DNA from 3 places in the Longimonas haloalkaliphila genome. Region 1 is predicted to be linked to each of the others. Evidence: riboswitches for the same ligand, from Rfam matches in the RefSeq annotation. Region 1 holds a riboswitch; each other region holds the start of a gene.
The links. A riboswitch is a leader RNA that binds a small molecule or an ion and turns the genes downstream of it on or off. The one in region 1 is predicted to bind cobalamin.
Positions count from the first base shown of each region.

Region 2: it holds a riboswitch for cobalamin, as region 1 does, so the genes downstream of both, ACZ48V_RS13945 (TonB-dependent receptor plug domain-containing protein) here and ACZ48V_RS09050 (ribonucleotide-diphosphate reductase subunit beta) in region 1, are expected to answer to the same signal.
Region 3: it holds a riboswitch for cobalamin, as region 1 does, so the genes downstream of both, ACZ48V_RS06485 (acyl-CoA thioesterase) here and ACZ48V_RS09050 (ribonucleotide-diphosphate reductase subunit beta) in region 1, are expected to answer to the same signal.

Region 1 is NZ_AP043948.1:2,308,792-2,314,344, forward strand. It holds gene lnt (apolipoprotein N-acyltransferase) at 1-515, opposite strand, end outside; gene ACZ48V_RS09040 (ParA family protein) at 727-1,575, shown strand; gene ACZ48V_RS09045 (penicillin acylase family protein) at 1,572-4,079, shown strand; adenosylcobalamin-variant (AdoCbl-variant) riboswitch at 4,368-4,447, shown strand; gene ACZ48V_RS09050 (ribonucleotide-diphosphate reductase subunit beta) at 4,739-5,553, shown strand, end outside.
Region 2 is NZ_AP043948.1:3,559,123-3,564,675, forward strand. It holds gene ACZ48V_RS13935 ((2Fe-2S)-binding protein) at 7-237, opposite strand; gene ACZ48V_RS13940 (YncE family protein) at 324-1,451, opposite strand; gene ACZ48V_RS13945 (TonB-dependent receptor plug domain-containing protein) at 1,563-3,506, opposite strand; cobalamin riboswitch at 3,675-3,955, opposite strand; gene holB (DNA polymerase III subunit delta') at 4,136-5,323, opposite strand; tRNA gene ACZ48V_RS13955 (tRNA-Met) at 5,494-5,553, shown strand, end outside.
Region 3 is NZ_AP043948.1:1,638,429-1,643,981, forward strand. It holds gene metE (5-methyltetrahydropteroyltriglutamate--homocysteine S-methyltransferase) at 1-1,620, opposite strand, end outside; gene ACZ48V_RS06485 (acyl-CoA thioesterase) at 1,748-2,209, opposite strand; adenosylcobalamin-variant (AdoCbl-variant) riboswitch at 2,447-2,525, opposite strand; gene ACZ48V_RS06490 (YiiD C-terminal domain-containing protein) at 2,684-3,181, opposite strand; gene ACZ48V_RS06495 (Uma2 family endonuclease) at 3,194-3,538, opposite strand; gene ACZ48V_RS06500 (hypothetical protein) at 3,567-3,791, opposite strand; gene ACZ48V_RS06505 (acyl-CoA dehydrogenase family protein) at 3,957-5,553, opposite strand, start outside.

The DNA of each region.
Region 1 (5,553 bases):
GCCGTTCCGGGGCTGTCGACAAGCGCGTGTGCACCGAGTACCCACGGAAACGCCCACGGCCCATACTGCATGAGAAGATCCACGAGGATCCATCCGCCTCCCCACAGCAGCAGTCCGCGCCAGCAGCGGTGGCGCTGCGCGTGCAGTCCGCCACCGACGAGCGGCAGGCTATACAGCAAGCTCAGCAGCACCCAGGCCGCAACGCCTGCCTGCGTGCCTGCAGGGGTTGCGTGCGCAGCGAGCCACGGGTAAGCTATCAAATAGGCGACAGCGTGAGCAACGAGTGCAGGACCTGCGGTGTCTCTCAGTACAGTCGGCACAGGCACAGGCATCACGAAGTACGTCAGCCACAGCGGCAGAAACGCAACCCACGCGACCGGCCAGGCCCCATACCCCAGCGCTACGGCCCATAGCCCGCCCGTAAGCAGTGCCGCGCCATAGCGTGCTGCGCGGGATTGACCGGGAGAGGCCTCTGCGCGGGGGGAAGAAAGAGGCGAGACCGGAGAATACGGCATAGAGGCAAGGAAAACCAGAAAGGGGGTAGGCGATTAATGGCTGATGGCGTGCGCCGGCAAGGGCGTGTGGAAAACAGCGTACGTGAGGGCATCACGAAGCGAAAATGATGTGGCTTTCGACAGATTGTATCAACAAAAACGCAAAATCATTTGACAGGCGAAGAGCGTCCACCTACTTTAAGAGCAGTCTTTTGGAGAGAAAACGACGCTCATGCGCGTATTTACAATTTGTAATCACAAAGGCGGCACTGGAAAAACCACCACGACGATCCACGTGGCGGCTGCACTCGGGCTATCGGGGGTGCGTACCCTGGTGGTTGACCTGGACCCTCAGGGATTTCTGACCCGCACGATGGGGGCGGATCCCGATGAAAGCCCCGAAACAGCGCTTTCGCTGTTTGATCCTGATGCCAACCTGTGGGAATGCGAAACCGTTTCGATGAGCGGATTCGACCTGCTACCGTCGTCGAACCGGCTTACGCGTGAGATGCGCGAGCTTAACAAGCCAACCGATGTGCTGTGGATTCGCGAGGCCATTGAACGCAATGTCGACAGCGCGCCCTACGATGCGGTGCTCTTCGATACGGCTGCGGCAGTTACCGTATACAGCCTGAATGCCCTTGTGGCCAGCCAGTATGCGGTGATTCCTGTGCTTCCGGAGTACCAGTCGGTCGTAGGCGCCGAGCAAACGTTCCAGACCGTGTCGATGGTGCGTAAGCGGCTCAATCCGAACCTGCACGCCCCCATGTTTCTATTTACACAGGTCGACGGCCGCAAGCGCTTACACGGTGCGTACCGGAGCTATATGCGCAAGAAGTATGCTCGCCGGGTACTCGACACGGTTATACGAACAAGCACCTCACTCACCGAGGCGTACGACGACGGCGAAACGGTCTTCGACACCGATCCCCACTCGCGTGGCGCACGCGACTACGCCAACGCCACCGATAATCTGATGCAGCGCGTGCGCGCCCACGAGGACGAGGACACGGAGGTGATCCCGCAAAACGGGGCCTCGGTATCTTCAACGACGCCCCCGGAGACCCCCTCGCTTTCATGAGCCGATCGATTCGTACTGCGCTGCGAGCTGGCGGCGCCCTCGCCGCTCTTGCCGGACTATACATCGCGCTCACGTTTAGCTGGGGCGGACTGCCACCGCTGGAGCGTTTCGTGGATCCGGCTGACGGGCTCTGGCATGCGGCCCGAACGGCTGAACTGAATGCTACGTCGCAGACGCTGCAGCTCGATGCGCTCAACGAGCCCGTTACGATGGTGCGCGACGAACGCGGTGTGCCGCATCTCTACGCGCAGAGCGACCGCGATGCCACCATCGCAATGGGGTATGTCGTTGCGCGTGATCGCCTCTTCCAGATGGACTTCACCTCGCGTGTGGCGCAGGGGCGCCTTTCCGAACTGCTTGGCCCGTCGATGGCTAACAGCGACCGATTTCTGCGAGCTACCGGGATGGAGTGGGGGGCACAGGCCAACATCAGGCGGATCGAAGAGGAGGGGGGCACCGAGTGGGATGCGCTGCGCTGGTACACAGAAGGAGCTAATGCTTACATCGAGGCACTGCCTGCGCGCGAGTGGCCGCTGGAGTACCGCCTGCTCAACGCCGAGCCCGCGCTGCGAGCTCCAATTGACGGTCCGCGCCTGCTTCAGTTCATGACCTACGACCTCACGTACCGCAGCGACGCACCGGTCTATCATGCGCTGCAGCAAGCGCTTTCCCCGGAAGACTACGCGACGCTCTACCCTGACCACCCATCCAGACTGTACGCATCCATGTTTCCGGAGGGCGCTGCCGAGGCCTCGCATCATGAAACCTTGCAACACGAACCCTTACAACCGGCGAGCGTAGCGCCACCGGGTCCGGTGCAGGCTATTCTGGAGGCCCATTACGCCGCGCATCACCAATTGCAAGACACGGCGCTGGAAGGCTATCGCTTCGGGAAGGGGTCGAACAATTGGGCCGTGGCGCCTGCGCGTAGCAGCACAGGCGGGGCGCTGCTGGCGAATGACATGCACCTGGGCGTGTCGGTGCCGTCGATCTGGTACGAGGTGCATCTGCATACGCCCACGACAGACGTGTCGGGACTTACGATACCGGGGGCGCCGGTCATCGTGCAGGGCGTAAACGATCATGTGGGCTGGGCGCTCACGAACGCAGGGGCCGACGTCGTCGATCACTACGCGCTTACGGTGAACGACGACCGCACGCAGTACCGCTACGATGGGACGTGGCACGACCTTGAGCTGCAGGTCGATACCCTCTACATGCAGGGCACCACGCCTGTGCTGGATACGCTACGCATCAGCCGGTGGGGACCGCTGCTGCCGGACACGCCGCAGTCGGTGGCCGATACGCAGGCAGTTGCGCTGCAGTGGGTGGCGCATCATCCCAATCGGACGCTGCATGCGCTCTGGCAGATGAACCGCGCCACGTCAGTGGCTGTGCTCGACAGCGCGCTTGCGGACTGGCATGCGCCCATGCAGAACATTGCGATGGCAGATACGGAGGGAAATATCGGGATGCGGATGTCCGGTGCACTCCCCATGCGAGCCTCCGGCACCGGTAAGAGCATCCTGGACGGAAGCACCGATGCCCACGCGTGGACCGGGTGGGTGCCGCACGATGAGATGCCGCATGTGCACAATCCAGAGCGGGGGGTACTGGGATCCGCTAATCAGGTGCCGGTTGGCCCGTCGTACCCGCACTACGCAGGACACGACTGGCGCGACGGCTACCGCTCTATGCGTCTGAAGACGCTGCTCGATGCACGCGAGCAACACAGTCTGAACGACATGAAGGCGTACCAGGTGGATGTCTACGTGCAAGAGCGTGAGGCCTTTGCGCCGTTTATCGAGGCGGTGGAACCCGCTCGGCTCACCAAGCGAGGCACCGCAGTGCGCCGTTGGCTGCTTAGGTGGGAAGGCCACGCCACGACCGACCGCCACGAGCCGCTTGTGATGCATACGTTCCTACGGGTGCTGCGCGACATGATGTGGGACGAGCCCGTCTTCAGCGAAGCGCGGCGTCCGCAAGACGCAGTGCTCCTCGACCTGCTTGAGCACGATCCGGAAGCGCCATGGTTCAACCGTGTTGACACCGATACCACCGAAACCGGTCTGGAGCTGATGGGCCTGGCCCTCGATGCGACTGCCGATACGCTGGCTGCGCGATACACGTGGGACCCCGAGGCGTGGCGATGGGGCGACCATCATCAGCTTGAGATTGCCCATCTCTTGCCAGCAGGGCCGTTTGCCTCGCTCGGACGCGGGCCACATCCGTTCCCGGGCTTTGCGTCGACGCTGTTGCAGGCGCCCGGACTGCGCGTGTCGCACACCGCGAGCCAGCGGGCTGTCGTCGACTTTTCGGGCGATCGCCCGGAGGCACATGTCGTCTATCCCGGCGGGCAGCGCGCGCATCCCTTTGATCCGGTGCACTTCGATCTTTTTGTGGAGCCCTACCTCGAAGAAGCCTACTACGTGCAGGCCCGTCCACAAGACCCCGATGAGATTGAGCCAAACCGCATCAGCGAACAGATACAGCTCATCCCGTAGCGGCCTGTCCACCGAGACGCGTGCAAACGGCGCGGCATGCGGCCCGTACCCGGTGCATTCTCGTGCAAACGTGACAAGCTTGAAAGAGAAAAGAGGGGCGGGTAGGCTTACACGGCCCCTGCCGTAGGTGGGGCTGAATTGGGAGCGCTTCCGGCGTCGTTCCTACGAGATTGTTGCTTGACACTCTCCCGCGCATCTCGTACATAGTATGCCACGCTCAAACACATATGTGCTCTGCACGGCCGCGCTGTCGTGGCGCGGAAGGAATTTGCCGATACGCTGCATGCTCGGCAAAAGCACCTACGGGGGAAGCCGGTGCAACTCCGGCACTGTCGCGCAGCGGTTACAGTCCGAATGCCCGCGTGCACGAGCGACCAAACAACACGTCGGCTGTTTACACGTAGTGCCGTTATCCAACGCTGCAAAACACCCGACTCCCCACGCGTCCTGGGGTTCGTGGTCACGCTAACCATCCTACATGCCGCGCAAACCGCTCCGTCAGTCAGGTTTCCAGTTCAGACTGCTTCAGCCCCGATTGACCCTGCTCAAAGCGGATCGCCTGCGCGACACACGGGGGGCGTAGCTGCCTACGCAACGCTTTGGCGCGCAGGGTCTTGCTTGAACGGTTCCTTTCATAAGCTTGCCTGCCCCGAGCCTATATGCCCCTTTTCCAGAAGCGCGTCAACCTCAAGCCCTACCAGTACCCGCACCTGCTCAAGTTTAAAACGGCCATTCGTCAGTCGTACTGGGTGCACGACGAATTTAACTTTGAGGGTGACATTCAAGACTTCCACGTTAACTGCACCGATGTGGAGCGTAGTGTTATCACCAAAACCATGCTCGCCATCGCGCAGATTGAGGTATCTGTCAAAACCTTCTGGGCCGATATCTACAAGCGTCTTCCGGTGCCCGAGGTGGGAGCGGTAGGCATGACGTTCGCTGAGTCGGAGGTGCGCCACCTCGACGCGTATTCACACCTGCTGGAGCTGCTTGGCCTGAACGAGGCTTTCGAAGACGTCGAAACCATTCCGGCCCTTCGCGACCGCATCGCGTACCTCGAAGATACCTTGGAGGCGGCCGACAGCGCCGACAAGCGCGATTTTGCGCTCTCTATCTTGCTCTTCAGCATCTTTATCGAGCATGTGAGCCTGTTCAGCCAGTTCCTCATCATGCTCTCGTTCGACAAGTACGAGAAACGCTTCAAAGGCGTCGCCAATGCGGTCGAAGCTACCTCGAAAGAGGAGCAGATCCACGGGCTTTTCGGCGTAGAGCTTATCAACGTGATGCGTGAAGAGTATCCGACCTGGTTTGGTAACGAGTTCGACGCGCAGGTCACCGAGGCCTGCCGCCGCGCCTATCAGGCCGAGCAAAAGGTGCTCGACTGGATTTTTGAAGAGGGTGAGCTTGACTTCCTTCCGCGCAACGTGGTCGATGCTTTTCTGCGCGACAAGTTCAACGCCTCGCTCGACCATGT
Region 2 (5,553 bases), 1.3 Mb from region 1:
AAAGATTCAGGGGCTGGGCATGTCAGAGGCAGGCTCATCGACCTCTTCAATGATGTGATTAAACTGCACCGTTCCGGTTCGCAGCATGCGCCGCACGTAAGGATGGCAGAGCTTGCAGTTGTGCCCGAAGCACACCGCATCCTGCAGCGCCTCTACCGTCTGCGCACCTGTGTCGCGCGCTACGTCGCGCAGGTGTGCAAACGGTACGTTGTAGCAGTAACATCGGTCTATCGTCATGGGCGTATCTCCTATGTTCGCGATGCCTTGCTGTGCCAATCGCGTGCATGCCAGAACTGCGGTGCCGGCCCCGCATAGCCGCTTCACTATTGTTCGGTTTGGGTGATGCGAAGAGCAATGTGTCCGGGTGCAATGCCAGCATCGTACGACGTGAGCTCGGCGCCTCCGAACTCGTTCACGGTAACGACGCCGGCTGCTCCAAACGGATTGTCCTCGTCGGGGCGTCCCAGATAAAGCACTTCGTTTACGGCATCCACTGCAATGGCTCCAATGGGAGGGCCGTCGATGGCGATGTCTTCCCGGTTGCCCGTGCTCGCGTCGTAACGCACGACTGTGTTGCCATTAAGCACTACATACATCTCATTAAGGATGCGAGTGAAAAACACGCGCTGCTGTGCGCTTGCCGAGGTCAGCTGTCCGGGCAGGTCTTCGCGAGCGAGAATATCGCCGTTGGCCCGATCAATGATCCGGATGGCTCCGTCGGTCTCTTCAACGACGTTAAAGTCTTCATCGACGTTAAAGTCTTCATCGAAGATGGTGGCTCCAGTACAGGCCACAGCCAAATTTTCCTCGGCGGTGCGGTACACCTGGCGCGGCGTGTCGCACTCCGGATCGATGCGGTTTACAATCTCATTGTTGGCCCGGTTGATGACCACAATTTCGCCATCCTGCTCACCTGTTGTCACGTAGATCTGGTTCTGCGTTCCGGTGAGTCCCTCGGGATTTCTGTCAAGCAACGTGGTATCGACAACGGCCCGGTTGGCTACATCCACCACGTAGACCCCCGGCTGGCCTTCGCCGCTGAAGTCTTTGCTGGTAACATATGCGACGGCGCCATCGGAGATGGTGTAACGCGGGTTAGGAATGCCTTCAACGAGGCCAAGCTGGTCTTGCGTTTCGAGGTCAAACAGACCGACCGACGCGGTTTCGCCAAAGACTGCCAGATACCGCTCATCAAGCAGAATGTGACTCTGAATATACGAGGCAAATTCCCCTTCGCCGCGCGTAACGGCTCCTCCTTCTTCGACGTTGGGATCGATAAAGGTGAAGCTGCTGTTCTGCCCGCCAAAGGCGCCGGCGTTGGCAACGACGACATCAGACGTCTGAACGTTGATCGTGTCGCTGTCAAGCGGTGTCAGGTCGCATCCAGCGATAAATAGGAGCCCTGCCAGGAGCAGCGCAGCAAGGGGTAATGAAGCTGTACGATTGATCATAAGGACGTAAAGGAGTTACAGAAGGCATGAATCAATGCAGCATCCATGTAAACATGTAAGATGGATGCGCCGTTTTGGTAGAAAAGTGTTCTGTTCTGCAAAAGGGTTCTCTTATAGCTGCACACGGAGCGATACGGTGCCATGTCGCGGCGGAACCGGTTGGTCGTTGAGCAGGGTGTAGTCGGTGTTGAGCAGATTCTCAATCTGAAGGCGCAGCTGCACAGACAGATCGTTCCACTGCTGCTCCACCCGAAGCTGCGTGTCGGCTGTCAGGTACGGGGCACGCGATCGTGAGCCGTCGCTGGTCGTGTAGCGACGCCCGATGCGACGCACGTTCACATCGAGCGCCAGCGCTCCTACAGACGCCGTAACGTAGGGCGTAAAGGTCGTTCGAGGGGTGTAGCGTAGCGGCTGGTTGTATGAAGACGATTCGGGATTCGAGCGGTCGCGCGCATCGGTAAATGCGGCGCTGAACCCGGTTGTAATGTCAACATACGGAAGCGTGCGGATCGTAGTGGCTGCATCAGCCTCTACGCCTCGTGTCCGTACGCGCTGCACGTTCTGCGGGGCCCAGAAGCCCTGCGTGGTGGGCGTCCAGACGATGCGATCGGTATGGCGCTGCTCAAAGATCGTAAGCGATGTGTGGCTGGACGCCCGCTGCCATCGAACGCCTGCGTCGGCGCTCCAGCCGCGCTCGGGGCGCAGGTCGGGTACGCCGCCGGGCTGCCAGTAACGATCGTTGAGCGTCGGCATCCGAAAGGCACGCCCAACATGTGCCTTGAGGCGCAATCCGTCATACGCTGGTAGCGGCGTAAGGTTGATGCCAAGGCGCGGAGCCGTGGCGACGCGGTTCGTGCCTTCGGGCACGCGGTATGCGTCTACGCGTACAGCCGGATACCATCGCACCCGGTCGCCGGTGCGGACGGCGCTGACGGCGAGTCCGGCATGCTGCTGTGTAGCCTGACTTCGCAGGCTGGGATGGCGCGCCCAGCTGGACTGCGCCGACAGGCCTGTGTTGAGCCTCCACGTCTCTGCTACGCCGCCTTCCCACTCGGCTTCGGTGCTGGCCACGTAGGTGTGTCCGGTGTCGTCGATATTCTGTTCCGGATTTCGGTAGCGGATCGCATCGTACTGAGCAAACCCACGGGTGGTGAGCGTGCCTGAAGCCAGGCGCCACCGGTGATGTGCCCACATGCGAGCGCTGCGGTCGCGCTGCCGTTCGGTGTTGGCCGCCAGGCTACTCGTTCCGGGGAGTCCCCGGTTCGTAGCCGTAACCAGGGCCGCGACGCGCGAACGGTCGGTGGCGGCGGTATGCGTAGACACGAAAGCACTGTACTGCGTGCGGTCGGCGTTGTCGCGGCGCACTGTTTCTGCTGGGAAGCGTGCCCGATCTTCGTACGGAAAGTCGCCTTGCAGGCGCTCGTAGCGCGCTGCTGCCACCCAACTCCAGTCGCCTGCACGGTCGCCGACGAGCAGATCCCCGCCATGCTGCCCGAAGGCACCAGCCCGTGTCGTAAGGGCAAGCGCGGGCTTAGCGGGGGCCCGGGTACGCAAGTGCACCGCCCCGCCCATCCCGTCGCTGCCGTAGAGCGGCGCCGCGGGCCCCTGCATCACCTCGACCGACTGCAGAAGCACAGAAGGGATAAGCGAAAGATCTGTCTGCCCGAGCTGCGGATTGGCGATGCGGTGCCCGTCGAGCAGTACGAGCGTCTGCGAAGCACCGCTTCCCCGCGACGACGCGCTGGCGAGTCCGTAAGCACTGGCGCGGCGAATATGAACGGATGAGCGGCGCTCCAGCACATCAGCCACCGTTGCGCTGCCAGATGCCACAAGCGCTGTCGAGTCAATGCGCGCGATGGAAGCCGGCGCGTTGTGCACCGTCGTAGGGATACGTGTGGCAGTGACCGTCAGCTCGGGCAGGTTGATCGCCCAGTCGACGGTATCGCGCGGCGCGAGGGGAAGGTCGGAGGCCGATGCGGCACCGGCAACGCATCCCGACGCTGTCATCAGCGCGAAGGCACTCCACAGAAAGAAACGACGGAACGAAACGACCATGCCTCATTGATGTGGGAGGGTCGTCGCCCCAGAAGATGCTGCAGGCGCTACACATACCCGTTGGCTGTGGGTACGGTATGCGCTACCAGCAAGAAGACCCCGGCGGTTCACAGCGCCAGACGTCAAACAGGTGGGCCAACGCCGCTCCCTCTATTCCCGGAGGAAGGTGACGAATGCACGCCACAGGCAGGTCTCCTGGCTTGCCGGCGGACCGTACGAGGCTTGCGCCTTCACAGGTCGTGTCTACACCTCGCTGGTGCGGCTGGCTCTTCCCATTCTATGGAACAGTGAGCGCAGACGGCGAGAGGCGGAGCACCGGATCACAGTTGCGGGTACAGCTCTCGGTTTCAGTACGGGCACATAGCACGTTCTGGCATATGCTCGCGCTGGCACGAGATTCCCTTTTCATCGCCATTCGAAAACAGCGAACCTGTAGCGGGGCCATCTACCGCATTGTTACAGATGCGATATATAAGCACCTATAACATACACGCGCCTCCTACAGAGTGTCCACCACTTCACACAATACGAACGATACAACAGCGGACGCCTACGGCAGACGGAAAGCTTCAGTATGGCTTTGTGCTGTGTTTTGCAAGGCATAATCTGCATGAGGTACCCTGCATGTGCTACCCTGCCTCATAGAGTGCAGATGTAAGCGCCTGTTCAGGAAGCGGTTGGTAGACGGGGATGCTCGTGCCGCCTTTCATAGCAGCACCCAGTTGAAGCGCCAGGTTCATCAGCACAAGCCGCGTGCGCACATTGCGTCCGACCAAATGCAGCGCCTCTTCCACGCGCGAGACCATCGCCTCCAGATCGGCATCGGGCAGATGCTGGCAGAAGTTCGCCACGGCTTCAGCCTGATCTACGTTCACAAGCGGCGCCTCGTCACCCAGTGTCTGGTAGAGCATAAGGTCGCGCACCCACCGGATCATGAGGCGCAGCACCCCCTTCACCCGCTCGCGTCCGAGCCGATCGATTGCGTCGATCCGTTCGTTCAGGGCATCCGTTTTGCGCGTGTACGCCGCGCGCAGAAAGTTGAGTACCAGCGTGCGGCTCTCGCGCAGGTGGGTACTCTCGTTAAGCTGCAGGGCGTGGCTATACGACCCATCGGCCATGCGAGCGAGCATAGAGGCCTCGCCAGATGGAAGGGCTTCGCGTTCCTGAAGCGCTCCGGCAATTGCACTTGGAGAAAGCGGGTCGAAACGCACTTTCTGGCAGCGCGACACAATAGTGGGCAGCATCTGATCAACGCGGCTGCTTGTCAGGATGAACACCGTTTGCGAGGGCGGTTCTTCGAGCACCTTCAGGAAGGCATTCGCCGCCGAGGTATTCATGTATTCGGCATCGGTGAGCAGCGCAATCTTGTAATCTCCTTCGCCCGGGTGGAACGTCATAGGCCGCACCACCTCCTCTTTCATGCGGTCGATGTGATACATGACCTGTTTGTTGGAGGTCTTTTCGGGGTCTTCAAGCGACGGGCGGCGCACGTAATCGACCGGAGCGTAGGGCTCCTCTCCAACTCGTTTGATGCGCCTGGCCACATCGTCGTCGCTTGTGCCTTTCGGATACGGAAAGAAGACGTGTACATCGGGATGCACCATGCGGCGCGTTTTCTGGCAGGCTGCGCAGCGGTCGCATGCCTCTTCGTCCTGCTCGGTGCACTGCAGCGCGCGCGCTAGCTCAAGCGCAGCCGGGACCGTACCCGTGCCTCGCGGGCCGTGAAACAGGTATGCATGGGGCACACGCTTACTTGAGAGCGTGCGACGAAGCATATCCACCACGCGCTCCTGTCCAATGATTTCAGACCAGGCCATCCGTACGGGCGAAGGGTTATTCAAGAAAGAAACAGATATACATGATACGAGACAGCGTGCACGAATGGAACCCCTGTGCGCATCCCTCTGCCCCACTCATTTCTTCTTCACGACGCAGCGTGGAACCTTAATGCGGCTACGGTTCATAGAATAGGACTGCAAATTAGAATGGCGCGGTAGCTCAGATGGTTAGAGCGTCGGATTCATAACCCGGAGGTCGACGGTTCAAA
Region 3 (5,553 bases), 670 kb from region 1:
ATCGCCATAGATGATCGGCGGACGTACGCAGCGGGTGCCATAGCTCTGCACCCATCCGTTCTCGGTGAACAGAATCCCGGTCATCTGCTGCCCAAAGTACTCGACCATGTCGCTGCGCTCCGGCTCCCCGTGCACCAGCACGTCTAACCCAATAGCCTCCTGCTCGGCAAGGGTATCGGCAATCGTATCCTCTATAAAAGCCTCGTAGTCTGCATTGGAAAGGTCGCCGCGCTTGTGTGCTGCGCGTTTCTTTCGTACCTCGTCCGTCTGCGGAAACGAGCCGATGGTTGTAGTTGGGAGGAGCGGGAGGTCCATGCGCTGCTGTTGAAGAGGGCGCCGCGCAGCGTACGGCTGGTCGCGGCGGGTCATGTCGGGTGTAATGGAGGCAACCCGGCGCTGCACATCAGCATTATGGATGCGGTCGGAGCGAGATCGGTGCGTATGGGCCTCGCGGCTGGCCGCAAAGAGACGCCCGGCCGCAGGCGCGCTCTGGCTGTCCCGATTCGCGAGCGCCACAATCTCATCGAGCTTCTGCGTGGCAAAAGCGAGCCACTGCTGCACCTCGTCGTCGAGCGTCGTCTCCGTGTTGAGGTCGACAGGCACATGCAAGAGCGAACACGACGGACCAACCAAGACGCGGTCGGCTCCGAGCGTATTGACGGCTTGCTGAACGGTGTCATGCGCAGCGTTGAGATCAGCGCGCCACACGTTACGCCCGTCGATAAGCCCAAGCGAAAGGGCCATGGTATCGGGAATCTGCTGCAGGGCCGCCGATAGCTGCTCAGGTGCGCGCACCAGGTCCAGGTGCACGGCCTGCACCGGAAGGTCGAACACCGCCTCCATGTTGTCGCCCAGATGACCGAAGTAGGTCGTCAGTAAAAGGTTCAGATCGGTCGCTTCGGCGAGGACGGCATATGCCTGCCGAAAGGCATCGTGGGCAGCGTCGGAGAGGTCCATCACCAGGTGGGGTTCGTCGATCTGTACCGCCTGTGCGCCAGCCTCTTCGAGGCGATTCAGAACCTCAGCGTATACAGGGAGCAGGTTATCTAGCAGGTCGAGCGGCTGCACTTCGGCAGACTGCGCCTTGCCCAGAAGCAGCAACGAGACCGGACCAAGGAGCACCGGACGGGTCTCTATGCCGGCGTCCTTTGCTTCGTTATACGCGTCGATGGCCCCGGTGGATGAAAGCGAGAAGGACTGACCGGGATGCCATTCGGGTACGATATAATGATAGTTGGTGTCATACCACTTGGTCATCTCCATCGCCGCTGTGCGGGCATAATCGCCGTCGCTTGCATCTACCTCTTTTTCCTGTACGCCACGAGCCATTGCAAAATACGTATCGAGGTCAACCTGGTCGCTGTTCCAGTCAAAGCGGGGCGGTACGGCTCCCACCATCGCGATGGTATCGAGTACCTGATCGTAGAACGAAAAATCGTTGGAGGGAATGTGGTCGAGTCCTGCATCCTTCTGAAGGCGCCAGTGCCGAAGGCGTAGCGAACGAGCGATATCGATTAGTCTGCTGCGCGACGCGTCGCCCGCCCAATATGCTTCGACTGCTCTTTTGAGTTCACGTTGCGCGCCAATGCGCGGAAATCCAAGGTTGGTTGAGGTGATCATAAAAGAGATAGGGCTTTGCATTTAAAGAAAGTAAAGAAAGACAGATTGCGCGCTGCATGGGTCGGCAGCACGCACGCAGTGCACAGGTGTACACGGGGGGCGTGGGGGAAAGCACTTCCCAATGCCGCTATGCGTCCGGCGATGCGTCTTGCCCTGTGTCGGATACAACCGGTGCATTCTGCGGTACATCCTGAAGCGAAGGCACGGGAACGGGGCTGTCATCAGCTCCGAGGGCAACGAGCGTGAACGTACCCGTGCATGCGAGAATGCGTTCGTACTGATCCATGGGCTCGATGAACATGTCGGTGCGCACATGCATCGACGACGTTCCGGTCTTCACAACGCGAGCCACGAGTTCCACGATAGTGCCTTCAGGGACGGGCTCCTGGAAGCTGATTTCGCCGGTATGGACGGTCACCACTTTAGAGCGGCACCAGCGGGTGGCGCAGATGAATGCCGCCTGGTCCATCCAGGCCATCGCCGAGCCGCCGAAGAGGGTGTGATAGTGATTGGTGTCGCCCGGAAAGACAGCCCGTACCATACGGGTGGTGGTATCGGGCGAAAGGGAGGGGGCATCTGTGTTAGACATAGTAGCGTATCCGTAAATAGGAAAACCTTGAACGCCTGGAGCGCGCACAAGGTATCGGATACACAAAAACGGCGTAGGGCAAAGCAGGTACGTGATCTTCAGACCCGTACGGGCTTGCTTCAACCGTAATGCACTGCGGACCATGGATCCCAGAACGCGTGGGCGCGGCGCATGGCGTGTACAGAAGGCACCACTACAAAAGGCACTACAAAGCACAGCCAGTCGCCATTCTATTGCATCAAGCAGGCATTCGGACTTTCACCGTTGCGCGACAGCGCCGGATTTTCACCGGACTTCCCCCGAGACGCTGCATGACGGGGCGTGATGCCCCAGGTCATTCAGCCGCCGTGCCACGACAGCACAGCCTTGATGGGTATGTATTCCAAATGATACGGCGGATTCTGGGTAAGTGTCAAGCCGAGACGATGCTGGGAACGACGACGGCATTGGGCATGCCTGCCGGGGGGGCAGGAGTCAATCTGGCAGGTTAAGCCGCGAGGCGGGCAGCCAGGCCCACTCGGCAGTAGCTTCGACGACCGCTTCGTCTCCCATCATGAGCGTCACCGGCACATCCACGCGACCAATGGGGCGAGCACCGAGACGGTTGCGCATGTCGGCATCGAGCGAGGCGGTGGCCGTAATCCGTTCGGGAGCCGGACGCTGAAACGACACGTCGAGTGTGCGAATGACGGGTACGCTCTCATCGGGGATGTTCAGAGCCGTGACGAGTCCGGAAGCCGTCTCTGCCAGCAGCGCCAGCGCCGCCGCGTGCATCGTGCCGATGTGGTTGGATACGGCACGCTCCGGGCTCAGCGCGACCGTCACCGTTTCGGGCGTGTACGTGCGGATGTGCACCCCGGCGGTATCCACAAACGGAATCGTCTGACCGATGGCGTGGGTAATGCCGTCGGGGCGCAGCTCGTTGGGACAGTCAGCAAAGCGACGCGCAATGGCAGGAAAAGGATTGGTCATACGTCTGAAACCTTATGTGGTAGAAGAAAACAGATGGGCCACCTTGACCTCGACTCCGTCGATAACGGGTGAGCCTACCAGCCCCGCCTCCACGACACGCGCATGCTGTGTGAAACCGGCGTCGGTATTTACGTGAACCTCAACCGCCTGCGATTCCGGGCGGAGCGTCCAGTATTCGCGTACGCCGTGCTGTTCGTACAGCTGTTTCTTGATCCCCACATCGCGGTAGGCGGTGGAGGAGGAAAAGATCTCAGCAATGAGATCAGGGGCGCCTTCAATCCGCTGTTCTGTGATGATCTCACGCCGCGTGTAGGCAATGTACACCAGATCGGGCTGCATGGTGGTGTTTTCTGTCAAGAAAACATCTATGGGAGCAAACAACAACTCACCGGGATGAGATCGCCGACTGATCGAGGTAACGCTGTATCGCCCAGGCCAGACGGCGGAGCACGTGTTGATGACGCAAAGTGGTCGGTGGAGCCATGATCAGGGATCCGGCAATCAGTTCGTAGGACCCATTTTCCGGCAACGTGGCATAGTTGGCGTACGTGTAGCGCTCCTTCTTGGGAAGGGGGAGCGTCGCCACATCGGGCGTTTGCGTAGACGGCATAACAGCGTGGGGCCGATGAGTTTAAGGGAGACGATCACACATGGTTGGGAGTAAAAAAGTCCGCGTCAGAGGCCTTCCATGCAGCCAAAGGCAACAGACCGGAGCATGCGAAAGCACTACCACCGGCCTGTACAAACGGGCGCATCCACCAAGTAATTTGTGTTGCTATACAGCCTGCTGCGACCCGGTATCTACGGCAAGTTCATCCTGGAATAGCGACTGACGGTTGAAGTCCTGCGCAAGCATATATCCGTCGTAGTGAGTACGCCGGGCAATGTGATTGAGCCCTTTGGCTGTGAAGTACTCGGCAACGGCAATGGGGCGCCGCCCTTCCTCTTGAATAGCCCACTGGGCATGGTGGATGAGCAGCGCAGCCTCCAGTGCATGAGCGATGGTATACGTGAAGCGCCGGGCTCCGGCCTCAAGGGCTTTTTCGCCGTAGTTTTCAAGCGTTTCCGCGAGCCACTGCACAGCAGCTTTAAAGGCATCTTGTGCTTGCTTCATCGCATGTTTCAGCGCGGGCGTCTCGACAGAAGCTGCGCATCGTTTAATTTCGTTATGCACCGCCTCAAGGCGTCCGTCGCGGCGCAGGGTGCGCAGCGCGGTGAGCGACATCACATTGGTTGTGCCCTCCCATAGAGGAAGCGCAAAGGCGTCGCGCAGCAGCGTAGGGATTCCGGTTTCCTCGACGTATCCAGAGCCGCCAAATGCTTCAATGACTTCTGTGCTTACCTCAACCGCCTGCCGTGCTGTAATGAGCTTGACGAGTGGGGAGAGCGCGCGGAGGAGGTGCTGCTCGTCGCTATTAAGCGCGTTGTTTTCTTCTTTGCCGACGAGCTCTACAAACCGGAACGTAAGGTGGAATGCCCCTTCGAAAGTAGCCTGAACATCGGCAAGCGTGTCGTAGTGCAGCGGCTTTTCGATGATGGGGGTACCAAAGGCTTTGCGGCGGCGGGCATAGTCGCGCGCCAGTGCCAGGCCGCGGCGCATGCTACTTACGGCGATCAGAGCATTCCACATACGGGCGCGATCCACCATCGGGGTAAGATGACGCGTGCCGTGCTTCAGCTCAGTAATTGGATGGGCCACAGCACCGTCCAGGGTGACCTCAGACACTGGCAGCTTCTTGGCTCCCATGCTCTCCTTGAGCCGGTTCACCCGGATGCCCGCATTCGGTGAATCGGCGTGGTTGCTGCGAATGGGAAGATGGAACAGGGAAAGCCCTGCACGTCCTTCTGTGTTAGATTCGGGGCGCGCCAGCACAACGGCCATGTTCGCTGCGGTAGACGAGGTAAACCACTTGTGGCCGTACAGCCGCCATGTGCCATCTTCATACCGGGCCTCTGTATCTACTTTGCTCAAGTCCGTGCCGCCCTGCTGCTCGGTGCGCCACTGGCCACTCGTCCAGAACGTTTCGGGGTCGCGGCTCATCAGATGAGGCCCGACCCTGTCGATGAGCGCTTCGTTTCCAGAGCGGAGCAGGGTGGCAATCGAGCCATCGGTGGTTGCCAGCAGAAAGCCCATCATGTCGGAGGCAGGCAGAAGCAGGTAGGCGAGGGCGCCCTGATGCACGCGGCTGAGCGGACCGTTCTCGCGATCGTATGCTGTAGCAATGACGCCATGTTCTGCTACCATGGGCAGCACGCGCTCCCATACCTCGGTGAGTTCAATCTTGTCGATCCGGTCGCCTGTCGGATCCCACTGCACCAGCCGCGGCGTATTGGGACGGTCTTGAAGCTGCAGGTCGTACAGTTCGCCGCCG